Regions from separate parts of the Bradyrhizobium sp. LTSPM299 genome, predicted to be linked through region 1. Evidence: predicted binding sites of a transcription regulator. Region 1 holds the regulator's gene; each other region holds the start of a gene.
What was found. Region 1 encodes PhoB, which activates phosphate uptake and scavenging genes when phosphate is short. Its sites were predicted from a motif close to TGTCATNNANCTGTCAT; they were not measured.
Positions count from the first base shown of each region.

Region 2: UP10_RS25955 (inorganic phosphate transporter) is a predicted target of PhoB. The motif match lies at 1,468-1,484, and genes of this name have one in related genera.
Region 3: UP10_RS09355 (glycerophosphodiester phosphodiesterase family protein) is a predicted target of PhoB. The motif match lies at 1,048-1,064, and genes of this name have one in related genera.

Region 1 is NZ_JYMU01000058.1:15,167-18,446, forward strand. Features, by position in the region: gene UP10_RS29140 (GcrA family cell cycle regulator) at 83-592, shown strand; gene phoB (phosphate regulon transcriptional regulator PhoB) at 759-1,469, opposite strand; gene phoU (phosphate signaling complex protein PhoU) at 1,523-2,239, opposite strand; gene pstB (phosphate ABC transporter ATP-binding protein PstB) at 2,251-3,072, opposite strand; gene pstA (phosphate ABC transporter permease PstA) at 3,069-3,280, opposite strand, start outside.
Region 2 is NZ_JYMU01000049.1:568,430-571,709, reverse strand. Features, by position in the region: gene UP10_RS25955 (inorganic phosphate transporter) at 1-1,407, opposite strand, end outside; gene UP10_RS25950 (type 2 periplasmic-binding domain-containing protein) at 1,761-2,036, shown strand; gene UP10_RS25945 (glycoside hydrolase family 17 protein) at 2,579-3,280, shown strand, end outside.
Region 3 is NZ_JYMU01000013.1:272,980-276,259, reverse strand. Features, by position in the region: gene UP10_RS09360 (alpha-mannosidase) at 1-910, opposite strand, end outside; gene UP10_RS09355 (glycerophosphodiester phosphodiesterase family protein) at 1,160-2,557, shown strand; gene UP10_RS09350 (DUF2652 domain-containing protein) at 2,720-3,280, shown strand, end outside.

The DNA of each region.
Region 1 (3,280 bases):
TTCTGACCGCAGGAGTTTTTCGAGATTTGGCTCGCAGCACCGCTCCAAGGATTGGCCGGTGCTAGGCGAAGGGATGAATGTGATGACTGTATTGACCTGGTCCGACGATCGCGTCGAGCAGCTGAAGAAGCTCTGGGAATCCGGCCTGTCCGCCAGCCAGATCGCGGCGGAACTTGGCAATGTGACGCGAAATGCCGTGATCGGCAAAGTGCACCGGCTCGGCCTGTCCGGCCGTGCCAAGGCGCCTTCCGCGGCCGCGCCGCGGCAACGCAAGGCACGTCCGGCGCAGCATATGATGCGGGTGGCGCGCCCGGTGTCGCGCGGCAACACCGCGCTGGCCCACGCCTTCGAGGTCGAGATGGAGGCCGATCCGGTCACCTACGACAACGTCGTGCCGATGAGCCAGCGGCTGTCGCTGCTCGAGCTGAACGAGGCAACCTGCCATTGGCCGGTCGGCGATCCGTCGAGCCCGGATTTCTTCTTCTGCGGCGGCAAGGCGCTCGGCGGCCTGCCCTATTGCGCACATCACTCGCGCATCGCCTACCAGCCGGCGAATGATCGCCGGCGGCCGGCGCCCAAGCCGACGCGGTAGGTAAGCCGACTCCATCCACGGCGTCATCCCGGCGAAAGCCGGGATCCATAACGACCGACGCGAGTGGTTGTGCCCCGCTGGGGCTCCAGCGTATTCCAACAATCAAGATTTGTGGTTATGGGCCCCGGCTTTCGCCGGGACGACAATTGTGAAAGCTCGCGCGGCCTTACTGCTGCGGCTCGGCCTTGGCAAAACGGTCATCCAGCGCGTAGCCCGCGCCGCGCACGGTGCGGATCGGATCCTGCTCGCGGCCCGGATTGAGCAGCTTGCGCAAACGGCCGATATGCACGTCGACGGTGCGCTCGTCGATATAGATGTCGCGGCCCCAGACGCTGTCGAGCAATTGCTCGCGGCTGAACACGCGGCCGGGATGCTCAAGGAAGAACTCGAGCAGCCGATACTCGGTCGGGCCGAGATCGATCGGCCGGCCGGAGCGCGCGACGCGGCGCTTCTCGCGATCGAGCTCGATGTCGCCATAGGTCAGCACGGTCGCAAGCCGCTCCGGGCTTGCCCGGCGCAGCAGGCCCTTCACCCGCGCCAACAGCTCCGGCACCGAGAACGGCTTGACGATGTAGTCGTCGGCGCCGGTGGCAAGGCCCCGTACCCGCTCGCTCTCCTCGCCGCGCGCGGTCAGCATGATGATCGGCAGCTGCTTGGTCTCGGGCCGCGCCCGCAGGCGGCGGCACAGTTCGATGCCGGAGAGGCCCGGCAGCATCCAGTCCAGCACCACGAGATCGGGAATGCGCTCCTTCAGCCGCGTGTCGGCGTCGTCGCCGCGGCCGACCGTCTCGACGTCATAGCCTTCCGCGTCGAGGTTGTAGCGCAACAACGTCGTCAGCGCTTCTTCGTCTTCGACCACCAGAATGCGTGCGCTCATCGCTTTGTGTTCTCTCTCTCTGTCTTGATCCGTTGCCCTGACGCGAACCGAAATTAACTGCCCGGAACCGTGGTGGCGAAATTGGTCATGTCGCCCTTCGGACGCTTGTCCATGATTTGCTGGCCTTCGATCATGTAGAAGACGGTTTCCGCGATGTTGGTGGCGTGGTCGCCGATCCGCTCGATGTTCTTGGCGCAGAACATCAGATGGATGCAGAACGAGATGTTGCGCGGATCTTCCATCATGTAGGTCAGCAGTTCGCGGAACAGCGAGGTGCAGATCGCGTCGACCTCCTCGTCGCCCTTCCAGACCGCCATCGCCGCCGGCAGATCGTGCGCCGCATAGGCGTCGAGCACCGACTTGACCTGCGACAGCACGAGATCGGTCATGTGCTCCAGGCCGCGGATCAGCTTGAGCGGCTGGAAATCGCTCTCCAGCGCCGCGACGCGCTTGCCCATGTTCTTGGCGAGGTCGCCGATCCGCTCGAGGTCGGTGGCCACGCGCATCGCGCCGACGATCTCGCGCAGATCAATCGCCATCGGCTGGCGGCGCGCGATGGTCAGAACCGCGCGTTCCTCGATGACGCGCTGCAGGCTGTCGATCTCGATGTCGGCGGCGACGACACGCTTGCCGAGCGCGACGTCGCGGCGGATCAACGCATCGACCGACTCGGTGATCATGCGCTCGACCAGGCCGCCCATCTCGGCGACCAGGCGGGTGAGTTCCTGCAGGTCGCTGTCGAACGCCTTGGCGGTATGTTCAGAAGCCATGTGTTATCTCCTCAACCGAACCGGCCGGTGATGTAATCCTGGGTACGTCGATCGCTCGGCGAGGTGAAGATCTTGTTGGTGTCGTCGAACTCGATCAGTTCGCCGAGATACATGAAGGCGGTCTTGTCGGAGACGCGCGCCGCCTGCTGCATGTTGTGGGTGACGATCGCGATCGTGTAGTCCTCGGACAGCTCCTGGATCAGCTCCTCGACCTTGGCGGTCGAGATCGGATCGAGCGCCGAGCACGGCTCGTCGAACAGGATCACTTCGGGCCGCACCGCAACCGTGCGCGCGATGCACAGGCGCTGCTGCTGGCCGCCGGAGAGCGAGAGGCCCGAGGCGTTCAGCTTGTCCTTGACCTCGTTCCACAGCGCGCCGCCGCGCAGCGCCTTCTCGACGCGGTCGTCCATCTCGGACTTCGAAATCTTCTCGTAGAGGCGGATGCCGAAGGCGATGTTCTCGTAGATCGTCATCGGGAACGGCGTCGGCTTCTGGAATACCATGCCGACCCGCGCGCGCAGCAGATTGAGGTCGAGCTTGGCGTCGAGGATGTTGGTCTGGTCCAGCATCAGCTGGCCGACGGCGCGCTGACCCGGATAGAGATCATACATCCGGTTGAAGATGCGCAGCAAAGTCGACTTGCCGCAGCCGGACGGGCCGATGAACGCGGTGACGCGGTTGGTGCCGAGCGTCAAATTGATGTTCTTCAGCGCGTGGTGCTCGCCGTAATAGAAATTGAGGTTGCGCACCGTGACCTTCGGCGGCGCATCCGGCAGCGGCGAATGCGGAGCAACATGGCTCGGGGGATTCGTCGAAACGGAGAGCTCGGTCATTTTGTGGCCCTTTCGGCACCGAGAATGCGCGCGCCGATATTGAGGGCGAGCACGGTGAAGGTGATGAGCAAAGCACCGCTCCAGGCCAACTCTTTCCAGTAGGCATAGGGGCTCTGCACGAAATTGTTGATGGTCACCGGGAGGTTGGCCATCGTCTTGGTCAGGTCGAGGCTGAAGAACTGGTTCGACAGCGCGGTGAACAGCAGCG
Region 2 (3,280 bases), on a different contig from region 1:
GATTTCGGCACACGCGCCTTGTGCGTAAGTCAAATGCGTCTTGCCGATTTTCTCGCCGACGGTCACCACGATTCGCTTCCATCCGACCATCGTGCCGAGGCCAAGTGCAATCGCGACCGCGATCTTGACCCAACTCGGGATGAATTTCGTCGCGCTGTCCAGCGATCCTTTGTAGCGCGCAATTGTTGCAACGTCGTCGCCGCTGAGCTTGCTCTCGTCACTCTTCATAAGGAGCCGAAGGGTTTCGGAAACCAGGTACATATCGTTGCGCGTATTGCTGACCGTCTCAGCCGGGAACTTTGCGAGCGACCCGTATTGTGCAACCTCGTCGCTGATCTCCCGCATCAGCTTGACCAGTGACGGGTAGGTGCTTTCGTCGAGCTGGCGAAGCGCGATATAATTGGTCACCGCCGGGCGCGCGTTGCCGGTGACGCGGCGGTCGGCGCTTTTGCTCTCGATGACTTTGCCTGCGGCAGCCGAGTTGTTGGCGAACTGCTCGATCTGGCTGGCGGGCATCGCACGATTCAGCGCGTAAGCCGTCGGGACCGTGCCGATCAGAATGAGCATAATAAGGCCCATGCCTTTTTGACCGTCGTTGGACCCGTGGAAAAAACTGACCAGGGTGCAGGTGAGGATCAGGACGCCTCGTATCCACCAGGGAGGGGGCTGGTCGCCCTTTGGCTCGGCAAACAGTGCTGGCGTCGCGCGCAAGAGAGCGCTTTTGAGCGCAAAGAGCAGAATCGCGGCGAGCGCGAAGCCGAACAATGGCGACAGGAGGAGGGCTTTGGCGATGTTGCCGGCCTGGGACCAGTCCACGCCCGAGGTCCCCTCTCGGCCGTGCATCAACGCGTTGGTGATGCCAACGCCCATGATCGATCCAATCAGGGTGTGCGAGCTCGAAGCCGGCAGCCCGAAATACCAGGTGCCCACGTTCCAGATGATCGCCGCGATCAGCAGCGCGAATACCATCGCGAAGCCGGCACTGCTGCCGACCTGAAGGATCAACTCCACCGGCAACAGCGAAACGACGCCAAAGGCGACTGCGCCACTCGACAGAAGAACACCGATGAGATTGAACACGCCCGACCAAACGACGGCGACATGGGCCGGCATCGAGCGTGTGTAAATGACGGTCGCGACGGCGTTGGCCGTGTCGTGAAAGCCGTTGACGAATTCGAAGCCGAGCGCGATCAGCAATGCGACGAAGAGCAGCAGGAATGCCAGATACGAGGTCTTCCCTGCGCCGGTGGCACCGACATCCGCGTAGATGCTGTACGCGACGAACAAGAGAGCAGCACCGATCACTCCCAGGTAGATAATACCCGTCAGGGGATGAAAGCCTTTTTCAAGATCCGGGCCTCTCCCGAGAGCAGGCTCGATCGAACCGGGCAACGCGACATCGCTCATGAATTCTCTCTGGGAAATGTAATTGGGGGCTATGGCGTGTGACATTAGGACTACGCTTACATGACAGTGATATGACAGTCATGTGATGGCGCCCGTTTGGCGACCGTCGCGGCCACCAAGCGATGCCGCACATCGAACCGGCGGGTCCGCGATTCATCAAGCCGAAACAATGGGTTACATGCGCAACAGAGGCGCCAGTTGGCGCTAGCCGAGCTGGTAAGTCTGCTACGGCCAACAGAAGAAAGTCAGACGTTTGGCTGCACGCGCCGTCACAGCCATTTTGGTACGTCAGTTCGGACAAATTGGCGAAGCCGATCGATCAGCAACGTAGGATTCGGGTCGACGCAGATTGAATGCCGATATCCGAATGCCCTGGAGATCCAGCCGCTCTACCCGACCGCTCGCTCAACGGCCGGCACATTCTCGACGAGGTCACCTCCCGTCGACAGGTGCGCTTCAACGTCGTTGCGGAATCCAACTCGTTCGAGATGCTGCGGGGGTTGGTCTATCGATGTGATCTCGTCTCCTTCCAGATCGAGATCGGTGCACCATCCGCCGATCTGGGCATGGGCCTGGTTGCCTGTCCCATCGACACGCGCGACATCCCCCGCGGGCCGAACTGGTGCTGAGTCAGTTGCGAGGGCGCGGCCTGTCCATCGCAGCGGCGACATTTTCGGAGGTTCTGGCGAAAAGCCTGCACGATTTGGGTACACGCGCCTCATCTCGTCATGAGCGATGATCCGTCAGATCCGAGCGACTTCCGCTTCGGGTCAAACGCCGCAATGGGGATCTACGCGGACCGATGTTCGCTCGGCTGCCGACAACCGACGTCGCCAAAGTTGGGGGTTGTTCGTCCATGTGAGGCGGACGAATCAGAAGTTCGCTTGCATGGCGCATGATGACCGTCAGGGAGGCCATCCAGGGAGGCCATCTCGAAAGACGGCGAAGATTATTTCTACCTGCCCTGCGGTAGAATCATGGTGATCGTCAGAGGTGACTCTCCTCTTGCGGCGCGGACAATCTGGCGGCAATTTTCGCGAGTCGAGTATTTGTTATGGTGGGGTCAGGGTCGCACGCCGGTTGATCGACGATCCATGCCCTGGAGGACGCAACTATTTCGCTTCGCACGCCTCTGGCGCTTCTCCTGATATCCCTGGGTACGATTGCAGCGGTGTGGTGGTGGCTGGCCACCCCCATCAATTTGGTCCGCGCACCGATCGACCCGAATGCCAAGCTGCAATGCATCGCGTACGCGCCGTTCCGCGCTCACCAGACGTCCGAGTCGCCGGCGACGCAAGTGTCGCGGGAACAGATCGCGGAGGATCTCGCCCAGCTTGCCAAAATAACCGATTGCGTCCGTACCTATGCGACCGATCTGGGTCTCGATCAGATCCCGGAGCTAGCGGCCAAGGTGGGGCTGAAAGTCATTCAGGGAATTTGGCTCGGAGGGGACCCGCAAAAGAACGCGACACAGATATCGACGGGCATACGCCTCGCCCGGCAATATCCGGGAACCATCATCGCGCTTGGGGTCGGCAACGAGGTCATGTTGCACCGGGCAATGACTGCTTCCGACCTTGCCGCCATCATTCGCTCGGTCAAGGCGCAGGTGACCGTCCCCGTCACCTATTCCGACGTCTGGGAGTTCTGGCTGCGCTACCGCGAACTTCAAGACGTCGTCGATTTCATCACCATTCATATCCACCCATATTGGGAAAATGATCCGGTCCCGGCGAAATTCGCCGCCGCTCACGTCGACGCCATCCGCATGCGGATGGCGTCGACGTTTCCGGGCAAGGAAGTCCTGATTGGAGAAACGGGTTGGCCGAGCGAGGGGCGGATGCGCCGGTCGGCGCTACCGTCGCGGATCAAT
Region 3 (3,280 bases), on a different contig from region 1:
AATCGGGATAACGGTCCATCAGCGCAACCGCCGTGGAGAAGCTGCGTTGGCCCTTGCGCCTGGTTTCTTCCAATGGCCACAGCCACGCGGTGTCGAGATGGGCGTGGCCGATCGCCGACATCTCATGGGCCACCGTGCCATTGCGCGCCGCGAGCAAGCCGTCGAGGATCGTTCGCGCCGCCGGCCATGTCGCGCGGTCATCGGGGTCGGCGATATTGCAGATACGGTTGAGGTCGTGCAGCAACCGCCCCGCCCAGGTCCGATCCAGCGCCGGCTGCACCGTCTCGCCGACGGCACCGTATGACCTGGTTTTCTTCGCGGGATCCCGATCGGCCTCGAGCTGGCGCAGAACGTCGTAGTCGAAATAGATCGCCTGCGCCTCGGGATCGAAGCGGCACAGCTCGCACGCCGCCAGGGCATAGCCCAGCGGGTTGCTTCCGAATTCGCCAAACAGGCCGTTGCAGGCAACTTCCACGTAGAAGGTGAGCGTCTCACCGCCGCGTGCCGGCTGAAGTAGCGGCGCGATGTGGCGACCGGGGTTCAGCCCCTGTGACGAGCGTCCATCCAGCCACAGCAAGGCTTCCGAGCGGCTGTCCCAATTGAGGTCCACGCGCGAGCCGGCCCAGGCTTCGGGCACGTCAGCCGAGACCCGCACCCAATACGTCGCCCAGAGCGGACCCAGCGTTTGGCCCAGCGAAATCGGCCGGTAATCCAGCTTGAGCGCCTCGGATAGACTGATCCGCTCGGTTGGCCCGGCAAGCTCGAGCGACACGACCGGCACACGATCGGCATGAATTTTGTCCCGCAGCCTTTCGGCAAAGCGTCCCAATCGTCCCCGCGTGTACTGCGGGTAGCGGCCGCGAATCCGGGCTATTGCGGGATTGCTGTTCTCTCGATCGGTCTCGTCCATCGCCTGCCCCAATTCGCTGCGGCAGGATTATAGCGGCAATTCGGATGTCGGAATCGACGGTCTCGAAACGCGTGGTTAACGGTTTGCAGACGAACGGGTCCCGGCGTATTTGAAGAGTCTTGCCCCGCTCGCCCGGCAGTCATCTGCCTGTCAGAGAATTGATACAAGAAGACGAGAGCGTGGGCCTTATTCGGCCCGGCTCTTGCAGCATTCAATGCGATACTACGGAAAAGATGGAGAGGCTTGGCCATGAAGAATAGTCGTTCACGACCGAAAGTAGATGTTAAAGCGATGCTGTTCGGTGCGGCGGCTTTGGCTTTCCTCTCACCATCGATGGCCTTGGCCCAAACCGCCGCGGCCCCATCAGGCGCCAAGCCCTTCCTGACCCTCGATGGCAAGCAGCCACTGGTGATCGGGCATCGCGGCGTGCCGGGGCTGATGCCTGAAGAGACCGAGGCATCTTACGAGCTGGCGGTGGCGCTGGGGACCGATTCGCTCGAAGAGGACCTGCACCTGACCAAGGATTGCGTGCTGGTCGCACGTCACAATCCCTGGCTGAGCGACAACACCAACGTGGCCGAGGTGGCGAAAACCAATGCGGCGGTCGCCGCCCGCAAGCGCACGACGCCGGGCGTCATGGTCAAGGTGAAATGGCCGCAATCCGCCGCGAGCGGACCGGCCGAATATCCCACCGACCTCGTCGATCCCGCCGATCCGAAATCGGTGCTGAAGGCGCTGATCGTCGACGGCGACGACCACACCAATGACTGGTCGATCACCGATTTCACCATGGCCGAGCTGAAGAACTGGATTTCCGGCACCACCTATGATGCCGCCAATGAACGGCCCAAGGTGTTCAACGGCAAGTTCCCGATCATCAGTTTCCAGGAGATCGTCGACCTCGCCAAGGCCAAGAGCAAGGAAACCGGCCGGACGATATCCGTCTATCCGGAAACCAAGAATCCGACCTGGAACAATGCCCAGGCCATCGCCAATGGCTGCGGCGCGCCCGGCAGCCACCCGCTCGAGGATGCCCTGATCAAGATCATCAAGGACAACGGCCTCAATGCGAAGGACGCGCCGGTCATCGTCCAGAGCTTTGAGCCCGGCAGCCTGAAATACATGCGCAGCCATGGTCTGGATACGCGGCAGGTCCAGCTGATCGACGGCAACGGCGTCGACTTCAAGGCCGGCAAGGTCCTGCTCAATAACATCGCCAATTCCCGCCCCTATGACTGGACGGTTGTGGGTGATTCACGCGGGTTCGACGCGATGCTAACCCCTGCGGGCCTGGCGGAGATCAAGACCTATGCCGACGGCATCGGTCCGTGGAAGGTTTATCTCGTCCCGTACAAGATCTCGCCCTGGAAGGACGCGAACGCCGACGGCACGCCCTATAAGGGATCGACGCCGGACGCCGCGACGCAGGAAGCCACCAGCGTCATTGCCGACGCGCACAAGGTCGGCCTGTTCGTGCATCCCTTCACATTCCGAAACGAGAAGAAATATCTGGCCGGCGACTATCACGGCGATCCAGTCCAGGAAGATCTCAAATTCTTCCGTCTCGGCGTCGATGGGATCTTTACCGATTTCACCCACACCGGCGTTGCCGCACGCGCCACCTATCTACGTGAACTGGGCTGGTGAGGCCTGGCCACATGTTCGTTGCACCTCTCCCGCTTGCGGGAGAGGTGACGCAGTTCCGATGCTGCTCCTGAGGGCCTCTTTGGCCCTCGACCGCTGATAGCGCGGTATGACAAACTGCGCCTCCGCAACAATCGGAACGAACCGGTTGCGTTGGAGGTCTTGATGCTTCCGAAGGCTGAAGCGGCATATTTCGCGATTGCCGACATCTCGGGCTATACCAACTTCCTCGCGGCGGTCGAGCTCGACCATGCGCAGGACATCATCGCCGATTTCATGGACACGGTGGTGAAAGGGCTGCGCCCGCCGTTTCGCCTCGCCAAGTTCGAGGGTGACGCCGCGTTCGTCTACACGACCGACGCGACGGTCGACGGTTCGCTGCTGCAGGACGCGATCGAGGGCGCCTATTTCAAATTCCGGCGACGCCTGCGCAACGTTCGCCAGGCCTCCGCCTGCGAGTGTCAGGCCTGCGTCGCGATGGGCAATCTCGATTTCAAATTCGTCGTCCATCACGGCGAGATGGTGAAGCAGAGGATGGGCGGGAGAGAAGAGCTCGCCGGGCGTGACGTCATTCTCGTCCACCGGCTGCTTAAGAACAGTGTCAGCGAGAAGGTCGGCGGACGCGCTTACGCGCTCTACAGCGACGCGGCCATCCGCGCCATGGGCGTCGACCCGGTGGCGCAAGGTCTCATCGCGCATCACGAGGCCATCGACATCATCGGCGAC